Regions from separate parts of the Spongiibacter tropicus DSM 19543 genome, predicted to be linked through region 2. Evidence: predicted binding sites of a transcription regulator. Region 2 holds the regulator's gene; each other region holds the start of a gene.

Region 1 (6,455 bases), on a different contig from region 2:
ACTCGTAAAACGGCAGACATTGCACCGTATTGCGATCAAGTTTCAGCGGCTGACGCTCCACTTCATCGGGATGACGCACATCCAGAATCACCGCCTCGGCAAGGGGAATCGGCAACACTTCCACGTCGTGACTCACCGCCTCTTCGTCGGCCAGCGCATCGATATTGACGTACTTGGCGTTGGCAATCGCCCTCTCAAGCACCCCCATATCCATCCGGGCTTCCTGCTCGGCAATGCGCTCAGGACGGGCCTTGATCGTGGGCCGCACAGAAATCACCCCGCAATACTCAGGCATATTCGCCGCAAAAGCTTCGGTACCGATTTTTGCAGCCGTGTTGATGATATCCAGCTTGTCAGCCGTAATCAGTGGCCTCAGTACCAGGGTGTCGGTAGCCTTGTCGATAATCGACAGATTGGCCAATGTCTGACTGCTCACCTGAGCCACCGCCTCACCGGTAACAAGCGCAGGCGACCCCAGCTCAGCCGCGACCTTCGACGCAGCCCTCATCATCATGCGCTTGAGGATCACGCCCATCTGAGAATTTTCGACGTTCTTAAGAATCTCGGCGACTACGTCTTCAAAGGGAACAGTGATGAATTTCACCCGGTGCGAAGCGCCGAACTTCTGCCACAGATACAGCGACACTTCTTTCACGCCGATTTCATGTTCGCGCCCACCGAGGTTGAAGAAACAGAAGTGAGTGCGCATGCCACGCTTCATCACCATGTAGCTGGACACTGTGGAATCGAAGCCACCGGAGATCAGGCTCACTACCGAATCTACCGCGCCAATCGGAAACCCTCCCAGCCCTTCGTGACGCTGCTTGACGACATACAAGCGGTCTTTGCGAATTTCCAGGCGCACGACTTCGTCGGGATTCTTTAACTTCACGCCGCCCGAGGGAACATGCTGATTCAGGCCACCACCCACATAGCGCTCAACATCGCCGGAATTGAAATCGTGCTCACCGGTCCGCTTGCAGCGCACGGCGAAGGTCTTACCTTCCAGACTGTTGCCTACTGCGTCGCGGGTCTTCTCGTAAATATCGTGCATGTCCACCAGCGGATACTCGGCGACTTCGATAATGTGGGCAATTCCCGGTGTATTGACCATCACCTCCAGCAGCGACGCCAACACCGCTTCGTCATCGCTGCCGGTTTCCAGAGTAATCCGGTCCCACTCACGACCGATCTGCAGCTCGGGATCAATCGGCAGCAGCAGCTTGCGCAAATTATCACGAAGCTGCTTGATGAATTTCTTGCGGACAGGCTTGCTCTTGATGATGATTTCAGGGAAGAGCTTGACGATAAACTTCATGACGGCACCGCGGCGGAAAAGCTGCGCATTATAGCCACTCCGGGGCGAGGCTTCAGCCTCTGCCGACAACCGCAGCGCGGTGCCCACAGGCGGTGCGCACCAAATTAGAACACACCAGCCCAACATTGGTGCACAATTTAGGTGCGCGCGCACACTTATCTCGCAAACCGACGGTTTCTCACCGCTTTTGCATAAAATTTCGGCACAAAAATATGGCACACATATTGCTGCCACGAGTACGAACATGAACTGTAGAGATTTCCTCTGCTCGAAAATGCAGCTTTACAGCAGTTCACAGCCGCTGTCGCTATGCGGCACAATGCAATGAACTTATAATCGCAAAGCTTCGGCCCCTTGCCGAATCGACTAAGAAGACTCTGTTGGAGGATGTCAGTAATGTCAGAGAAGACTCTGAAGTTAATCGCCGATAATGACGTGAAGTGGGCCGACCTGCGCTTCACCGACACTAAAGGTAAAGAGCAACACGTCACTATGCCTGTAGGCGAAATCGACGCCGGCTTCTTTGAAGACGGAAAAATGTTCGATGGTTCATCTATTGCGGGCTGGAAAGGCATTAACGAGTCAGACATGATTCTCATGCCAGACGACGAAGCTTCCGTTCTGGACCCGTTCACCGACGAGCCTACCATCATCGTCCGCTGCGGCATCGTTGAGCCTTCAACCATGCAGGGTTACAACCGCGATCCTCGCTCCATTGCTCAGCGCGCTGAAGATTACATGCGCTCTGCCGGCATCGCCGACAGCGCCCTGTTTGGCCCCGAGCCCGAATTCTTCGTGTTTGACGACGTGAAGTGGAAAGTGGCTATGGAAGGCGCAAGCTACGCCATCTCTTCTGACGAAGCGGCCTGGGTTTCCGGCAACAGCTTCGAAGAAGGCAACACGGGTCACCGTCCCGGCGTTAAAGGCGGCTACTTCCCCGTACCGCCGGTCGACAGCCTGCACGACCTGCGTGCCGCCATGTGTAACGCCATGACCGACATGGGTCTGGAAGTTGAAGTACACCACCACGAAGTCGGCACCGCCGGTCAGTGTGAAATCGGTGTCGGCCCGAACTCTGCCGTTAAGAAAGCTGACGAAGTACAGGTACTGAAGTACTGTGTACACAACGTGGCCCACGCCTACGGCAAAACTGCCACCTTCATGCCCAAGCCTGTTGTCGGCGACAACGGTAGCGGCATGCACGTACACATGTCTCTGAGCAAAGACGGCCAGAACCTGTTCACCGGCGACACTTACGGCGGCCTGTCTGAAACTGCGCTGTACTACATCGGCGGCGTTATCAAGCACGCTCGCGCTATCAACGCCTTCACCAATGCTTCTACTAACTCGTATAAGCGTCTGGTTCCCGGCTTCGAAGCGCCCGTTATGCTGGCCTACTCTGCCCGTAACCGCTCTGCCTCTATCCGTATTCCGTTCATCAGCAACCCGAAAGCGCGCCGTATCGAAGTTCGCTTCCCGGATCCCTCTGCGAACCCCTACCTGGCTTTCGCAGCCCTGCTGATGGCTGGCCTGGACGGCATCCAGAACAAGATCCACCCCGGCGATGCTGCTGACAAAGATCTGTACGATCTGCCTGCAGAAGAAGCCGCGGAAATCCCAACTGTTGCCTCTAGCCTGGAGCAAGCGCTGCAAGCTCTGGATGCAGACCGCGCCTTCCTGACCGCTGGCGGCGTCTTCGACGACGACATGATCGACGCTTACATCGAGCTGAAATCACAAGAGATCGAGCGCCTGAACATGACCACTCACCCTGTTGAGTTCGACATGTACTACAGCGTATAAGGCTTGGGCCTGATCGCAGAAAGCCCGCTTCGGCGGGCTTTTTTTATGCCTGCGGCAAAGACTTGCCAGCGGCGCTTTGGCATCGCACACTGAACGGAAATACCGGGACAGATGACCATGCGCCACGCTCCTACGCTGCTATTTTTATTCCTGTCACTGCTGGCTACAGCAGTTTATGGTGAGATCTACCGCAGCACTGACGACCAGGGACAAGCGGTATTCAGCGACGCGCCAAAGCCGGGCTCTACCCCTGTGGAGCTAGCCCCCACTAACACCACTCCTGCGGTGTCACCCAGCACCCAGCCACACTCATTCCCAAAAGTACTCGGCCCCGCACCTAACACACTGAACATTCAGCAGCCCGGCAATGGCCAGGTTCTGCCCAATGGCCGCACTCCCACGCCTGTCGCCGTGCGCCTTGCCCAGCCGCTCAAAGACGGGCAGCGCATCCGCATTCGCGTTGACGGCAAGGTGTTGAGTGAGGGCGCAACCACCTCCACCAGCATCCCCTTCCTACACCGCGGCGAGCACCAAATCAGCGCAGAATTAGTGGATCACAATGGCCGTATCGTCAGTCGCGACCAGGTCACGGTCATCAGTCGCTGGCCGAATAATTAACCTCGGCGAAAAAACACCAAATAAACGCGCTTCCCTTCACGCGCCAAGCACTATCTTGGTGCATACTGTTTTTCTACAACACTCATCGCGACCCAATTACGGGCGGCGAATAATCGCCCGACCCAGCGCAGGGCAAGGCCTTCCGCAGCCTGCCATGCCATGTGCTGGATTGTGACCCCGATTTAGGGCGCTGGCCTGGATATTGCTTTCTTATGCCCCATAACGAAGACAGCCGCGACGCTATGCCCCCAAACAATCTGCACCACCACATACTCGACAACCTGAAGACAGCAATCTTGCTGGTCGAGCCCAATCTGACCGTCAGCTATATCAATCCGGCGGCGGAGTCTCTGCTTGCGGTGTCTGATCAGCGTATCCACGGAGAAGCCATCACCACGCTGTTTCACGAGGAAGAAGACACCGTCGTGAAACTGTTGGATGCCATCAATAACCGCGAGGCCTACACCAAGCGCGAGACCGTACTCACATTGCGCTCCGGCGAGGAAATCACGGTCGATTACGCGGTAACGCCGATTGTTGATACCCGCCGCACATCACTGATCATCGAACTGCAGCCGTTGGATCGGCTGCTGCGCATCAGCCGGGAAGAAGGTCTGCTGACCTCACAGCAAAGCAGTAAGGCTCTGCTGCGCGGCATCGCCCACGAGATCAAAAACCCACTCGGCGGTCTCCGCGGTGCGGCGCAGCTACTGGCCAGAGAACTGGATGACCCGCGCCTGCACGACTACACCAACATCATCATTGAAGAGGCCGACCGCCTGCGCAATCTGGTGGACAATATGCTCGGCCCCAACAAGGTACCCGATCAAAAGCCCACCAACATCCACGAGGTACTGGAGCGCGTGCGGCAGTTGATTGAGGTCGAAAGCAGCGGCAATGTGCGCATTATTCGCGATTACGACCCCAGCATCCCCGACATCACCGGTGACCGGGAACAGCTTATCCAGGCCGTGCTCAATATCATGCGCAATGCCCTGCAGGCGCTGAACCAGTCACCACCGGAACACGAAACGCCCAGCATTACCCTGCGCACGCGTACGCTGCGACAGTTCACCATCGGATCGCACCGCCACCGCCTCGTCTGCCGTGTGGACATTATCGACAATGGGCCGGGCATCCCTCCCGATATCGCGCAATCCATCTTCCTGCCTATGATCAGTGGCCGCGCCGACGGCTCAGGACTCGGGCTTTCCATCTCCCAGTCCATCCTCAACCACCACCAAGGCCTTATAGAGTGCCGCAGCGAACCCGGTCGAACGGAGTTCTCGCTGTTTATTCCCGTGGAGCATGAGCAATGACACAGAACAGCACCGTATGGGTTGCCGACGATGACAAGTCCATCCGCTGGGTATTGGAGAAAGCCCTTACCCAGGCGGGTATCGACACTCGTAGTTTCGAGACCGGCGATGCACTGCTCGCCCACCTGGAAACCGGCGCCCCCGATGCGGTGATCAGCGATATCCGCATGCCCGGCATGGACGGCTTGAAGCTGCTGTCACGTATTGGCGACATTCACCCCGGCCTGCCAGTCATTATCACTACCGCTCACTCCGACCTCGATAGCGCGGTCGCCTCCTATCAGGGCGGCGCGTTTGAGTATCTGCCCAAACCCTTCGACGTGGATGAAGTCGTCGCCACCACCCAGCGCGCCCTGCAGCACGCCGAGAAAAACAAAGCGACCCTGCCGGAAGAACAACCGCTGGAAAGCACCGAAATTATTGGTGAAGCCCCGGCCATGCAGGAAGTGTTTCGCGCCATCGGTCGGCTCTCGCAGTCCAACATCACGGTGTTGATTAACGGTGAATCCGGTACTGGCAAAGAACTCGTCGCACAGGCCCTGCACCGCCACAGCCCCCGCGCGAACAAACCTTTTATTGCGCTGAACATGGCCGCCATTCCCAAAGACCTGATGGAATCGGAACTGTTCGGCCACGAGAAAGGCGCCTTTACCGGCGCCACCGCTCAACGTCGTGGACGCTTTGAACAGGCCAACGGCGGCACACTGTTTCTGGACGAGATCGGCGATATGCCCGCCGAAACCCAGACCCGCCTGTTGCGGGTGCTGGCCGACAGTGAGTTCTACCGCGTTGGCGGTCACACACCGGTGAAAGTGGATGTGCGCATCATCGCCGCCACCCACCAGAACCTTGAAAAACTGGTGCAGAACAACAGCTTTCGGGAAGACCTTTTTCACCGCCTCAACGTGATTCGCATTCACCTGCCGAAACTGGCAGAACGTCGCGAAGACATTCCCAAACTGATGCAGCACTTTTTCACCAAGGCGGGCAGCGAATTGAACGTTGAACCCAAACGCCTGCTGCCAGATACCGAGGAATACCTCAGCCAACTGGACTGGCCGGGCAACGTCCGCCAACTGGAAAATACCTGCCGCTGGCTGACGGTGATGGCCTCGGGCCGGGAAGTCCATATCGACGACCTCCCGCCCGAGCTGCTGCAGCGCAGTGAAAGCGGAGAGACCGGCACCCCGGCCTCAAACTGGCAGGAGAATCTGCGTCGCTGGGCCGATCAGGAATTACTGCTGGGCCGCGACAAGCTGCTGGATCGCGCGGTGCCCGAGTTTGAGAAAGTGATGATTGAGGTCGCGCTGAAACACACTCACGGCCGCCGCCGCGATGCAGCCAACCTGCTGGGCTGGGGCCGCAACACCCTCACCCGCAAAATCAAAGAGCTGAAT
Region 2 (6,455 bases):
GATTCGCTGTGGTCAACGGGTGGCGACGGCGAGTCTCGCTGAAGCGTTTTATCAACTTGTCGTCGCTGGCATCCAGAAAAATGATTCGCAACTGTGCGAGGTCCCGAACCTGCTCGCAAAGGGACTTGAAGCGCGAGAGTTCGTCAGGAGAGTTGCGGGCGTCGATACAAACGGCGACCTGTTGATGGACCTTGAGCTGGCTTTGCGAGAGCTCATGTACCAGCGCCGGTAACAGGGAAACTGGTAGATTGTCGATGGCGTAAAAGCCCTCGTCCTCCAGTTGATGAAGTGCCGTACTTTTCCCTGATCCCGAGCGGCCACTGATAATGATCAGTTTCATGGCGATCAGGGCGCGCGGGTTACAGCAGTAGTGTACAGGGCTTCATCGCTGCCCGCGTTGCGCAGCTGTTGACGAAAGCCGTCGTCGTTAAACACATTGGCTAGACTGGCCAGCACTTTGATGTGCTCGTCGTGGGCTTCCGCAGGAACAATGAGTGCGAACACCAGGTCGACGGGTTGATCGTCGATGGCCTCGAAATCGATGGGCTCGGCGAGCTTCAGCAGAATGCCGGTAATCGCCGTACACTGCTGGCTTCGGCAGTGGGGAATCGCAACCCCGTGACCGATACCCGTGCTACCCAGTCGCTCTCGGGCAAGGAGTTCGTTGAACAGATCGTCAGCGTTGAACTGGCTATTGTCGTCGGCGACAAATATCGAGATCTGTTCAAGAAGACGTTTTTTACTGCCTACGGACGTACCCCAGTGGGTACGTCCTTGGCTCAGTATCGCATTAAGGCTCATATTATTAGGTATCCGGAAAAACCGGCCCGGCGCTTACCGGCCCAGGTGTTTTTCCTTGTGTTTGATCAACTGGCGATCCAGCTTGTCGGTCAGGCTGTCGATCGCAGCATACATATCTTCCGATTCGCATGTGGCAAACAGGTCCGCGCCTGCCACATGCACTGTCGCTTCCGCTTTTTGTACCAGCTTCTCGACTGAGAGCGTAACGTCCGTATTGGTGATATTGTCGAAATGTCGTTGCAGTTTGGCAAGCTTGTTATTGACGTATTCACGCAGTGCCGGTGTAACTTCAACGTGGTGACCACTGACAGTTATCTGCATATCTTGCTCCTTTTACACTCAGATCGTCCTGCGCCTCCCGGCGTAGGGTCAGGGCTGCGCGATTTAACGCAGCCAGCTATACCAGTCGCTTCCGCTCATTAGAGGGGGGAATGACCAGTGATTCTCGGTACTTGGCGATGGTTCTCCGCGCGACCTTGATACCCTGTTCGGCCAACAGTTCGGTAATCTTGCTGTCGCTGAGTGGCTTTCGCGGATTTTCTGCGGCGATCAGCTTTTTGATCAGCGCGCGAATGGCGGTCGATGAGCACTCGCCGCCGGTATCGGTCGATACGTGGCTGGAGAAAAAGTATTTCAGCTCGTAAATGCCCCGCGGTGTATGCATGTACTTCTGGGTGGTGACCCGCGAGATCGTGGATTCGTGCATGCCCACGGCGTCGGCAATGTCATGCAACACCAACGGTTTCATCGCCTCGTCGCCGTATTCGAGAAAGCCTCGCTGATACTCGACGATTTTGCTGGCGACTTTCATCAGGGTTTCATTGCGGCTCTGCAGACTTTTGATAAACCAGCGCGCTTCCTGGAGGTTGTCGCGAATATAGTCTTTTTCGCTGCTGGTACTGCTTTTGGCCAGTGCCGCATAGTGCGAGTTGATTTGGATTTTCGGGGCAATATCCGGGTTGAGTTCCACCAGCCAGCGGCCGTCTTTTTTACTGACGAAGACATCCGGGACGACGTATTCGGTATCGCCGCTACTGATTGCATCGCCGGGCGTGGGGTTCAGGGACTGGATCAGCAGCAGTGTATCCCGAAGCTGATCTTCCTTGAGGCGACAGCGGCGCATAATCTGGTTGTAGTCGCGGTTGCCGAGCTGGTCCATATGCTGCTCTACAATCTGCATGGCCTCTTGCAGATAAAGCGTCTCGCGGGGCAACTGCCGCAACTGAATAAGCAGACACTCCTGTAAATCCCGGCCACCGACGCCAGGGGGGTCAAACTGCTGAATCAAGTGAAGGACGGCGTGGACTTCTTCGATTTCGACGTCTTCATTGTCGAAGGCATCCACCAACTCTTCAGGCGTGACGGTCAGGCGGCCTTTTTCGTCGATGGCGTCGATGATGGCATCGGCAATGAACTGATCGATTTCAGACAGGCGACTCAGGTTGAGCTGCCAGCGCAGGTGGTCTTGCAGGGAATCTGAGCTGCCGTGGCGGTAGTCATTGCTGTAATCGTCATCGCCGCTGGGAGCGCTGCTCGCCGGGCCGGAGCTTTGGTAAACGTCATCCCATTGGCTGTCTACCGGCAGGTCCTCGGGTATTTCGCTGCGCTCGGCCCATTCGCTGTCTGCGTCGCTGGCGGTGGGCTCGCTTTCGTTGCTGCTGCTGTCGTTTTTGGTATCGCTGCTTTTTGACTGACTGTTGCTGTCTTGCTCGGGGGTGTCGTTTTCTTCCTCCAGTTCCAGAAGCGGATTGGAGTCCAAAGCAGACTGGATTTCCTGTTGAAGGTCGAGGGTGGACAGTTGCAATAAACGAATCGCCTGTTGCAGCTGGGGGGTCATGGTCAGCTGCTGACCGACTTTAAGCTGGAGCGATTGTTTCATAGGCAGCGGTTTCTACTACACCAAATTCTGAAGACATTTGTGCCTGATTGGCGGCACTTTAAGGTCAGTGTAGTCCTGCCGGAGAGCGGCTGCAATAGGCGTATAAAGCAATTGCTGTGCCGATTTTTCCTATCACAACGTGAACTTATCGCCAAGATAAATATCCCTGACGACCTGGTTGTTGAGTACGGATTCGGCGTTGCCTTCGGCAACAATACGACCTTCGCCGACGATGTAGGCTTTTTCGCAGATATCGAGGGTTTCTCGTACATTGTGATCGGTGATTAACACGCCGATTCCGCGGGCCTGAAGGTGTCGAATAATGTGCTGTATGTCGTTAACCGAGATGGGGTCGACGCCGGCAAAGGGCTCGTCGAGCAAAATAAAACTCGGCTCTGTCGCCAGCGCGCGAGCGATTTCGACGCGTCGGCGCTCGCCGCCGGACAGCGCCATGCCGGGCGATTTACGGATGTGGGTAATGTGGAACTCCTGCAGCAGGGCGTCGAGCTTTTCTTTTCGCTGGCGACGGTTGAGGTCGCTGCGGGTTTCCAGAATCGCCATGATGTTGTCGGCGACGCTGAGTTTGCGAAAGATCGACGCTTCCTGGGGCAGGTAGCCAACACCGTGGCGGGCTCGGCCTTGAATTGACAGCGATGTCAGATCTTTGCCATCCAGCTCTATGCGGCCCCTGTCGGCGTTGACGATGCCGACAATCATGTAGAAACACGTGGTTTTGCCCGCGCCGTTGGGGCCCAGCAGGCCGACTATTTCGCCGCTGTTGATGCTCAGTGACACATCCTTGATCACCTCTCGCCCTTTATAGGCTTTGGCGAGATGGCTGGCTTTTAGTACGGGCATCAGGGCGTGCTCTCGGTGTCGGGTTCTGGCGCCGGTTCAGTCTCGGGGGGTTCCGTGCCGGGTTGTTGGGGCTGCAGTGTCATCTGCACGCGGCCATCGAGGCTTCGGCTGCCGCCATCGGCGACCACCAGTTGCTTGCGCCCGCTGTACACAATGCGGTCACCACTGATTTTTGAACCCTGATGGCGAATGGTGGCGTCTTTCTGCAGCAGAATTTCCTCATCGCTCAGGCTGTATTCGATCAGTCTGGCGCTCGCGGAGACTACCCCTTCTTCAGCCCGGGGCTGCTGTTCAAAATACGCCGGGCTGCCATGGGCGATGACTTTCTGCACCTTGCGGTCGTCCTCGACAATAATCAGCTTGTCTGCGCGGATTTTCAGGCTTCCCTGAGACATGTTCACGTTGCCGGTATAAATGCCCTGGTTGTTCTCGTAGGTGGCCTTGTCCGAGCTGAGGTTGATCGGCTGGCTGCGGTCGTTGGGTAATGCGCTGACCGTCAGTGGCATGGCCAGCAGGCACAGTAGCTGGAGTTTACTGCTGAGGTTCATAGTGTCCCTTTACCTGTGAAAGGAGCTCGACGCGTTCCTGTTTGAGGTCAGCGCGCATGCCCACCGAAGTCGTTGTGCCATTGGGCAGTTTAAGGTCGAGCGGCTGAGCTGTCGCGACGGTGCTGTGTTCCAGGTCAATAGTCAATTGTTGGGTACTGATCTCGGCTTCACGAATCAGGTCTTTTACCAGCACGTCGTGGCGCAACTCAAGGGATTGGCCATTTTGCGACAGCGTGCCGGATGCGGCGTTTGCAGTCCAGGGGCGTTGCTGGCCGATGTCGCCAACGTAAAAGGGTTGCTGAAGGCGAATATCGCCGCTGGATATCATTCGATCAGCGCTTTCCGCCTGCCAACGGTAGGCAATATTGCCGTCAGCGCTGTATTTCAGACCCTCTATCCCCTGCAGGTGGGAGTCCACATCCGGGATGGCGTCAAAATTATCGATCAGGCTCAGTTTGCCGCTTTCGCTGAACTGCGTCAGGTAAATCACGGTACCGGCGATGGCCGCCAGCACCGAAAGTACCGAGGCGATATTGATGCGAAAGCTACGCGAAGCCATGATTACAAGTATTGCTCCAGAGCGTCATTTAACTTGCCTTGAGCCATTAAAATCAGTTCGGCGATTTCTCTGACAGCCCCTGAGCCACCAGTCGCGCGGGTTTGCCAGTCAGCATGACGGGCGACGAAGTGGTGGCCATTGGCCACGGTGATGCCCAGGCCGGCGGCGCGGATGGCGGCGAGGTCGGGCAGGTCGTCGCCGACGTAGGCGATTTCCTCGTAGCGCAGGCCCAGATCGCTGCGCAGTTCTTCGAGGGCCGTGCCTTTATCTTCACGCCCCTGATAGATCAGCTCGATGCTCAGCTCGCGGGCACGTCGCAGCAGTAGCTCAGAGGTGCGGCCGGTGATGATCGCCGGGCGAATGCCAGCGTCGCGGAGCAGCTTGATGCCGAGGCCGTCGAGAATGCTGAACGCTTTCATTTCCTCGCCACTGTTGCCAAACAACAGGCTGCCGTCGGTCAGTACGCCGTCAACATCCATGGCCAGTAGGCGGATATTGCGAGCTTTTTCTATGACGCTTTGCATGGTTTTCCCTTTACGCGACGCCTGCCTTGAGCAGGTCGTGGGTGTGGATTACGCCAATGGGCTGCTGTTTGTCATCCAGCGCGACCAGCACCGTGATCTTATTGTCTTCCATAATGCGCAGCGCTTCGGCGGCCAGCATGCCGGGCTGAATACTGCGGCAGTTGCGGGTCATCACGTCGTCAATTTTTGCGTCGCGGATATCAATGCCGCGGTCAATGGCGCGGCGCAGATCGCCGTCGGTAAAGATGCCAGCAAGCGTGCCGTCGCTGTTCAGGACGGTTGTCATGCCCAGCGCTTTGCTGCTCATTTCCAGTAACGCTTCGCTCAGGGCGGCACCGCTATTCACTTTGGGAATTTCGTCGCCGGTATGCATAATGCTGTCGATTTTCAGCAGCAGTCTTCTGCCCAGCGCGCCGCCGGGGTGGGAGAAGGCAAAGTCATCAGCAGTGAAGCCGCGGGCCTCCAGCAGGGCAATGGCGAGTGCGTCGCCCATGACCAGCGTGACGGTGGTGCTGGAAGTCGGCGCCAGGTTCAGTGGACAGGCCTCCTGTGCCACCCCGACATCCAGGTGGACATCGGCGGCTTGTGCCAGCTCTGATTGCGGACGCCCGGTCATGGCCAGTACCGGGACCGCCAGGAGCTTCAACAGAGGAATGAGGGTAACCAGCTCAGCAGTGGTGCCCGAGTTGGAAAGTGCGATGACCACATCGCCGGGGCGTATCATGCCCATGTCGCCGTGGCTCGCTTCTCCGGGGTGAACAAAAAATGCTGGTGTTCCCGTGCTGGCCAGCGTTGCGGCGAGTTTGCTGCCGATATGGCCGGATTTTCCCATGCCAGTGACGACCACTCTGCCCTGGCAGTTGAGTAACAGCTCGCAAGCGCGATCAAAGCTGTCATCGGTGCGGGCAAGCAGTGCGTCTACGGCGTCGCGTTCCATGCTGATGACGCGCTTGGCAGTCTCGATATATGAAGATGTCATTGCGGGAGTTTTGGCCTTATTGTTCCGGGCGAGCCATTAAGCTGGCGCTCATTTTGGTTATGATAATTTCCAATGTGACAAATTAACAGGTTTACTGCGTCTCCCCGCAGGGAGTGATTTACGTAAACTGCGGTCGGAGAAACTGTGTAATACACCACTGCGGGCTGATGGCAGGCAGTGGCTGGGGTGCGGAAAACGGAGAGTAGACAATGATGAAGAAAATTCTGGTAATGCTGACGGCGACGCTGTTCGCCGGTTTGGCTCTTGCCAAAACCGATGACTCGGCAGTGGGGCCCCATGAGGTGGT
Region 3 (6,455 bases), on a different contig from region 2:
CACGAAACATGGCGGCGCTGACGGCCGCGCCGATTTCGTTTTCTGTCACGCCAGCCTGTACCGCCTCGATACCGGCCTTCATGCCTTCTTCGGTGGCGATGGCGGCGCGGTGCATCAGCTCGATTTCCGCCGGCGATTTGCACACACGGCCTTCTTCCACAATGCCGAAACAGTCCAGCAGCTTTGCATCGGTCAATGTGGTGTGAATGCGGTCCTGCTGGTAGGCGGGGAAAAAGTAGCTGTTGCGCTCATAGCCGATGCGCTTGTCGGCCAGACCGAACTCCCGCAGCGCGTCGACCAGCATTTGAATGGCGTCGCCGGTGTCGGGGTAGGGTCGGGTACGCTCGATCCAGGTGCGAGCATGGATATTGGATTCCTCCATGGCCCGGGTAATCATGAATGGCTCGTCATCTATCGGTACCACCAGTGCCTGAAAAAAAGAGTAGCCGGTGGTCTGGTAGTCGGTGAGGTACATGATGTTTTCCGGGTCGGAAATCACCACCGCATCAAGCCGCCGCTCCTGCATTCGCTGACGCAGGCCGTTGATGCGCTGTTGGTACTCCTCATTGGCAAAGGTCATGTCATCGCGTTGTTTCATGCGGCCTCCAGAATACGGTTACTGACGCTTGCAAGCGTGTCCAGACCCTGTTGCAGGTCGGCGTCGGGAATGGTCAGCGGCGGAATCAGTTTCACGACCCGACCGCCGCTGCCACAGGCAGAGACCAGCAGCCCTTCTTTGAAGCACTCGCCGACAATGGCTTTAGCGAGTTCGCCGTCGCCGACGTCCAGGCCGAGAATCATGCCTTTGCCGCGCAGCTCCACACCTTGGTGTCGCTCTGCGATCACTTGCATGGCGCTGTGCATGGTCTCGCCTTTTGCGCGGACTTCGCTCATGAAGTCGTCGCCGTCGAAATAGCGCAGCGCTTCGCGTCCGGCGACAAAGGACAGCCCCTGTCCTCTGAACGTGCCGGTATGTTCGCCGGGCGACCAGTGTTGGTCGTGTTCCGGTTTCACCAGATTCATGGCGATGGGCGTACCCACGCCGCCCAGGCCCTTGGCAAGGCAGACGATATCGGGGTTTAAACCGAGGCCGTCAAAGCTGAAGTAGTGACCGGTGCGCCCGCAGCCCACCTGAATGTCATCGACAATAAACAGGGCGCCCAGCTCGTGGGCCAGGGTTTGCAGGGCTTCCAGCCAGGCCTGGCTGGCGACATTGACGCCGCCCTCGGCCTGAATGGTTTCCACCAGAAAAGCCGCCGGCGGCGCCAGCCCCGCACTGCCATCCTTGTATAGCGCCCGCAGTTGCGCCAACGCTTCAACACCGCCTCCCAGTGTGTGGTCGCGGCTGTCGGCGTCGCAGTCGAAGGGGTAGTGACTGACATTGTCCAGCGAGACGCCTGCGGCTGAGCGGAAGTAACTGTTGGCAGTGCAGGCCAATGCGCCGAGCGTCATGCCGTGAAAGCCCTTGCTGAACGCCACCACTTCACTGCGCCCGGTGACACGGCGAGCCAGTTTCAACGCCGCTTCAACCGCATTGGTCCCGGTCGGCCCCATGAATTGCATTTTGTGGGGCATATGTCGGGGTTCGAGAATGGTGCGGGTGAAGTCCTCCATAAAGGCGCGCTTGGCGGTGGTGTGCATATCCAGGCTGTGGGTGACGCCGTCGCGCTGCAGGTAGTCGATCATCGCCTGCTTCATATGCGGATTGTTGTGCCCGAAATTCAGCACCCCTGCGCCGGCGAAAAAATCGATGTACTCGCGACCCTGGTCGTCCGTCTGGCGCGCATTGCTGGCCGTATCGAACACTACCGGGTACGTCCGGCAGTAGGCGCGGATCTCGGATTCACGTTGCTCAAAAATGCTCATGCTTCCTCCTGATTTTTAGAATCGGCGGCAGCCATGCTACCGCCGTGCTCGCCCCGAGGGGCTTAGCCGAGTCGGTCGTCCGCCGCACCCGCGAGGGCAGCATAGAGGCGGACAACTTTGGGAATTAGCTGGTCGTTGAAGTCGTAATAGGCACTGTGACAGGGGGCGTCGTGGCCATTCCCGTCATCGGCGCCGATAAGGGCGAAAGCGCCGGGAATTTCACGCAAGTAATAGCTGAAGTCTTCCGAGGCCATAATCGGCACCGGCAGGCTGTGGTTGATGGCGTCGCTGCCGTAGAGTTGTCGCCAGCAATGGCGGACGCGACTCGCGGCATCGGCATGGTTGATGGTGGCCTGATAGCGGGGGTGGCATTCCACCTCACACTGCAGACCGTAAGCAGTGGCTGTCTGTTGGGCGATCTCCTCTATGAGCTGATTCAGTTGTTGTCGGGTGTTTTCGTCGGGAACGCGGATGCTGCCACCCAGCTTGGCCTCGCCGGGGATAACGGTAGCGGCGCTGGGGGCTTCAATACTGGTGATGCTGAGCACGGCGCTGGCCTGTGGTGCCAGCCGGCGGCTTACTACCTGTTGCAGGGCCAGGGTAATGGCGCTGGCGCCCAGTACCGGGTCGCGACAGAGTTCGGGCTGACTGGCGTGGCCGCCCTGTCCGATAACGCGGATGCTGAAGGTGCCGTTGCCGCACATCACAATGCCGTCGGGGCAGATCAGTTCACCAAAGGCAAGGGCGGGCCAATTGTGCCAGCCGAAGATTTCATCGACATTTTCCAATGCACCGTCGTGGATCATTTCCCGGGCACCGTGCCCCCCTTCCTCGGCGGGCTGGAAAATCAGTGTTACCGGGCCGGGCAGTTCGGCTTCGTGAGCCTTTAACCAGCTGGCGGTCGCAATGAGCGTAGCGGTATGGCCGTCATGCCCACAGGCGTGCATGCAGCCAGAGGTGTGCGAGGCCCAGTCAAGTTCGGTTTGCTCAACAATGGGGAGGGCATCGATATCGCCTCGCAGGGCGATATGACGGCCGGAGCTGCCGGCATTCAAACAGGCCACAGTGCCGGTTTTGGCGCAGACCCGCCAGGGGATGTCGAGAGCGGTGAGCTGCTGGCGGATACGTTCGGCGGTACCCTGCTCCTGCCAGCCCAGTTCGGGGTGTTGGTGCAGTTCTCGGCGCAGTGATATGGCGTTGCGCACAATGTCTTGCCAAACCGTAGACATGGTCCTCCTGCCGTTGCTGTGAGGAATACGCGGCTAGCGTTTCCGCGCTGCTACTCCAGCCTAGTGGCTCGCGGCGCAATGCGCCAGTGTCGATCCACTCTGCCCGAGCTGGGCTCTTTAGCCTGAGCAAGTTTAGTCTCAGCAAGTTCCGAGCCAGACTGCTCCGGCTATCCTTGTTTGAAAATGAATCTTAATTGCGATTCGCAGGCTGATTTCGTATTCTTGCGCTTTTCAAGCGTGTGGCCGGGAGCCTAAAAAAGTGACAGTACAGAAGGCAGGGAGTTCATCAGATGCGATGTGGCCGCGCTGGCTGCTTGCCGGGCCGCTATGCTTTCTCTGTGCCTTTGTGATGATGGCGGGCGCGTCGATCTGGTTGCCCGAAGGGCCCGCGCGTATCGACAATGTGGCGATCCCGCTGGTGCTGTTTCCTGCGGTTTGGGGTGTGTTGTTTTTCTACAGCTGCCTGGGGCGTCTGGGACGGACCTATCTTGTCGTGGGCGCGTTAACGGTGGCACATCTGGTACTGATTGTCTGGCAGCTGATGCTCAGAGGTGCCGCGTGATTCGATTGTCGCAGGCGCGCAGCAAAACCCTGTTGGCCATCCACGGATGGTCAGCCGTTGCGCTCGGTTTGCTGTTGTACGCGGTGATTGTTACCGGCACGCTGGCGGTGTTCGAAGATGCGATTGGCGTGTGGGCGGATCCCATGCCAGTGGCGCCCGTTGAGGAGATTCCCAACGGCACCGGCGCCCTGATGGCCGACATTGCTGCGCGAATTGACCCCGCCTATCTCGATGAGGTTTTCCTGTTCTCCGGGACCGGCGAACACCTGCGGGCGCTGTTTCACTACCATGGTGACGACGGTACAGAACCGGCAATGCTGTTTTTGATTGATCCGGCACAGCAGCGGGTGGTTCGCGAGGTTGAGGGTTTGTCGCCGGATGTCTTTCGGCAGTTGGGTGTGGGGGCGCTTCGGGATTTTCTGGTCGACCTGCACGTGAATTTGCTGCTGCCGGGGCGCTGGGGGTTACTGGCGACGGGCGTATTGGGGTTTGCCATGCTGGTCGCGGCGGTCAGTGGCCTGCTGATCCACCGCCACCTGCTCAAAGAGCTGTTCACACTGCGTCGCAAAGGGGGATTGCTCACTGCGCGCGACCGCCATGCGCTGGCGGGCAGCTGGAATTTGCCGTTTGCCTTTCTGCTGTCATTCACTGGTGCGTTCTTCAGCTTTGGCGGGGCCATCGGGCTGCCCGCAATCGCCTACGTCGCGTTTGGTGGCGATGTGGAAACCGTCAGTGAGGAGTTGCTGGCGCCGATTATGGCTGAGGATGATCGTCCATCGCCGCTCGCGAATATCGACGCGATGATACAGGATGCCGCGCGACGAACCGGGGCTGAGCCCAGCAGTTTGCAGATTCATCACTGGGGGCGAGCAGATGCGAGCCTGCTTGTCGGCCTGAATAATGGAGACGGTGAACTGCTGCCATCCGCGGTCGCGTATGCCGGCGCTTCCGGCGAGTTTCTGGGTTTGCGCCCGGCGCTGGGGAATGCCCCCTCGCTCGGTGGCGATCTGGTCAGCCTGATGTCACCGCTGCATTTCGGAAATTTTGCGGGTATCGCCTCGAAAATACTGTGGTTCGCCATGGGGTTTGCCAGTGCCTACGTAGCCCTCACCGGGCTCATGTTGTGGACTCGGCGTCGACAGGCCGAGCCGGGCTGGCATTGGCTGGAAAAGCTGACGGTGATCGTCGGCTATGGCTTGCCGCTGGCACTGCTGATCAATGCGGCCGTGTATGTGACCCGTCGGCCGGTTCCCAGTGCCGCATTTTACGACCTGCTGAGCGTCTTTCTGGCGGCAATGGCTCTTACCGCGTTTTACGGCTTTGCGCAGCGTGATGCGGCGCGCAGCCGCAGGGGTATTCTGCGAGCGATGGCGCTGGTAATGCTGGCATTGCCGGCGGCGCGATACTGGGGCGGTGGTTTGGGATGGCAGGCCGCGATCTCTGGCGGCTTGCCAGCCGTGTTGACGATCGACGGTTTACTGCTGGTCAGCGGGGCCTGGCTGCTGTGGACACAGCGCCGTGCGCCAGCGCCTGCCATGCTTGAGACAGAGTCAGAACCCGAGGCGCTGAAGTCATGAGTACCGAGCTCCTGGCGGGATTGGCCATTGCATTCAGCGCGCTGCCTCTGTTGTTGCTGGCAATACGCGACCCGAAGCGTCTGCGCAGTCGACGGCAGCGAAGTCAGGCCACCGTCCTTGAGCGCCGGTGTCTGGCGATTGCCGTGGCTCTGCCGCTGGTTTTCTTGCTGGGGAATGCGGCAGCGGCACTGATTTGGTTGTCGGGGGTGTTTGTGACGGGGTGGTTTTGCGCGCTGTGGCTGGCGACACCTGCTCACTCCGAGTCACAGTAATTATCCCTATAGCGGGCCTGTGCCGTGCGAAAATGCTATACCGCGCTGTTTTTTCCCGCTATAGTGCGTGGCGCTAGAACGTAGCACTACTATTTATGCACACCATTTCGATGTTCTGTTCAGTTCTCGTCCTGATTCATAAGTAATAGAAACACTTCCAGCATGGCCGCCTCATGAGAGGCAACTTATTTACTGAAAGATTCAGGAATACACATTATGTCTACTGTAACCGGCACTGTTAAATGGTTTAACGAAACTAAGGGCTTCGGCTTCATCGCTCAGGAAAACGGCCCCGACGTATTCGCTCACTTCAGCGCGATCAGCGGCTCAGGCTTCAAAACCCTGGTTGAAGGTCAGCAAGTTGAGTTCACTGTTAGCCAAGGCCAGAAAGGTCCTCAGGCTGAGAACATCGTCGTCCTGTAAGGCCGACTCCCGCGCATTGCGGGAAACTGCACTGGCTACGGTCAGCCTGTAGAGAAAGGGCAGAACCATCGGGTTCTGCCTTTTTTCGTTTATGGCCTCCTGATTTCGGTATGATCTCTCCGAGGCATCACACAGTTGGAATGAACTTGAGCGAGACGAGCTTTCACACACTGCCATTGGCGGCGGGCCTACTCGATAATCTGGCGTCGCTGGGCTATCGCGATATGACCGCGATTCAGGCCGCGGCACTGCCGCGCATATTGGCGGGCAGCGATTTGGTCGGACAGGCGAAAACCGGTTCCGGTAAAACGGTCGCCTTTGGCCTCGGCTTGCTCAATAAGCTTGAGGTCAAACGCTTCGCTGTGCAGGGCTTGGTGTTATGCCCCACGCGCGAGCTGGCCGATCAGGTTGCCAGAGAGCTGCGCAAGCTGGCGCGTGGCGTGCACAACGTCAAGATTCTCACTCTCTGTGGCGGTATGCCCTTTGGCCCACAGGTCAGTTCACTGGCGCACGGCGCCCATATCAT

Evidence for each region. Region 2 encodes sigma-54, which starts transcription at its own class of promoters, with help from an activator protein. Its sites were predicted from a motif close to TGGCACANNNNTTGCNNT; they were not measured.
Region 1: glnL (nitrogen regulation protein NR(II)) is a predicted target of sigma-54. The motif match lies at 3,931-3,948, and genes of this name have one in related genera.
Region 3: doeB2 (N(2)-acetyl-L-2,4-diaminobutanoate deacetylase DoeB2) is a predicted target of sigma-54. The motif match lies at 3,234-3,251, and genes of this name have one in related genera.

What each region holds. Positions count from the first base shown of each region.
Region 1 is NZ_ATUS01000001.1:2,415,139-2,421,593, reverse strand. Features, by position in the region: gene thiI (tRNA uracil 4-sulfurtransferase ThiI) at 1-1,318, opposite strand, end outside; gene glnA (glutamate--ammonia ligase) at 1,715-3,121, shown strand; gene G411_RS0111390 (DUF4124 domain-containing protein) at 3,239-3,739, shown strand; gene glnL (nitrogen regulation protein NR(II)) at 3,982-5,058, shown strand; gene ntrC (nitrogen regulation protein NR(I)) at 5,055-6,455, shown strand, end outside.
Region 2 is NZ_ATUS01000002.1:237,259-243,713, reverse strand. Features, by position in the region: gene rapZ (RNase adapter RapZ) at 1-340, opposite strand, end outside; gene ptsN (PTS IIA-like nitrogen regulatory protein PtsN) at 346-801, opposite strand; gene hpf (ribosome hibernation-promoting factor, HPF/YfiA family) at 835-1,122, opposite strand; gene G411_RS0112775 (RNA polymerase factor sigma-54) at 1,199-2,680, opposite strand; gene lptB (LPS export ABC transporter ATP-binding protein) at 2,813-3,538, opposite strand; gene lptA (lipopolysaccharide transport periplasmic protein LptA) at 3,538-4,086, opposite strand; gene lptC (LPS export ABC transporter periplasmic protein LptC) at 4,070-4,645, opposite strand; gene G411_RS0112755 (KdsC family phosphatase) at 4,648-5,169, opposite strand; gene G411_RS0112750 (KpsF/GutQ family sugar-phosphate isomerase) at 5,180-6,148, opposite strand; gene G411_RS0112745 (MlaC/ttg2D family ABC transporter substrate-binding protein) at 6,358-6,455, shown strand, end outside.
Region 3 is NZ_ATUS01000006.1:172,473-178,927, forward strand. Features, by position in the region: gene doeA (ectoine hydrolase) at 1-598, opposite strand, end outside; gene G411_RS0118445 (aspartate aminotransferase family protein) at 595-1,866, opposite strand; gene doeB2 (N(2)-acetyl-L-2,4-diaminobutanoate deacetylase DoeB2) at 1,929-3,095, opposite strand; gene G411_RS22235 (hypothetical protein) at 3,355-3,657, shown strand; gene G411_RS21165 (PepSY-associated TM helix domain-containing protein) at 3,654-5,234, shown strand; gene G411_RS21170 (hypothetical protein) at 5,231-5,506, shown strand; gene cspE (transcription antiterminator/RNA stability regulator CspE) at 5,723-5,929, shown strand; gene dbpA (ATP-dependent RNA helicase DbpA) at 6,070-6,455, shown strand, end outside.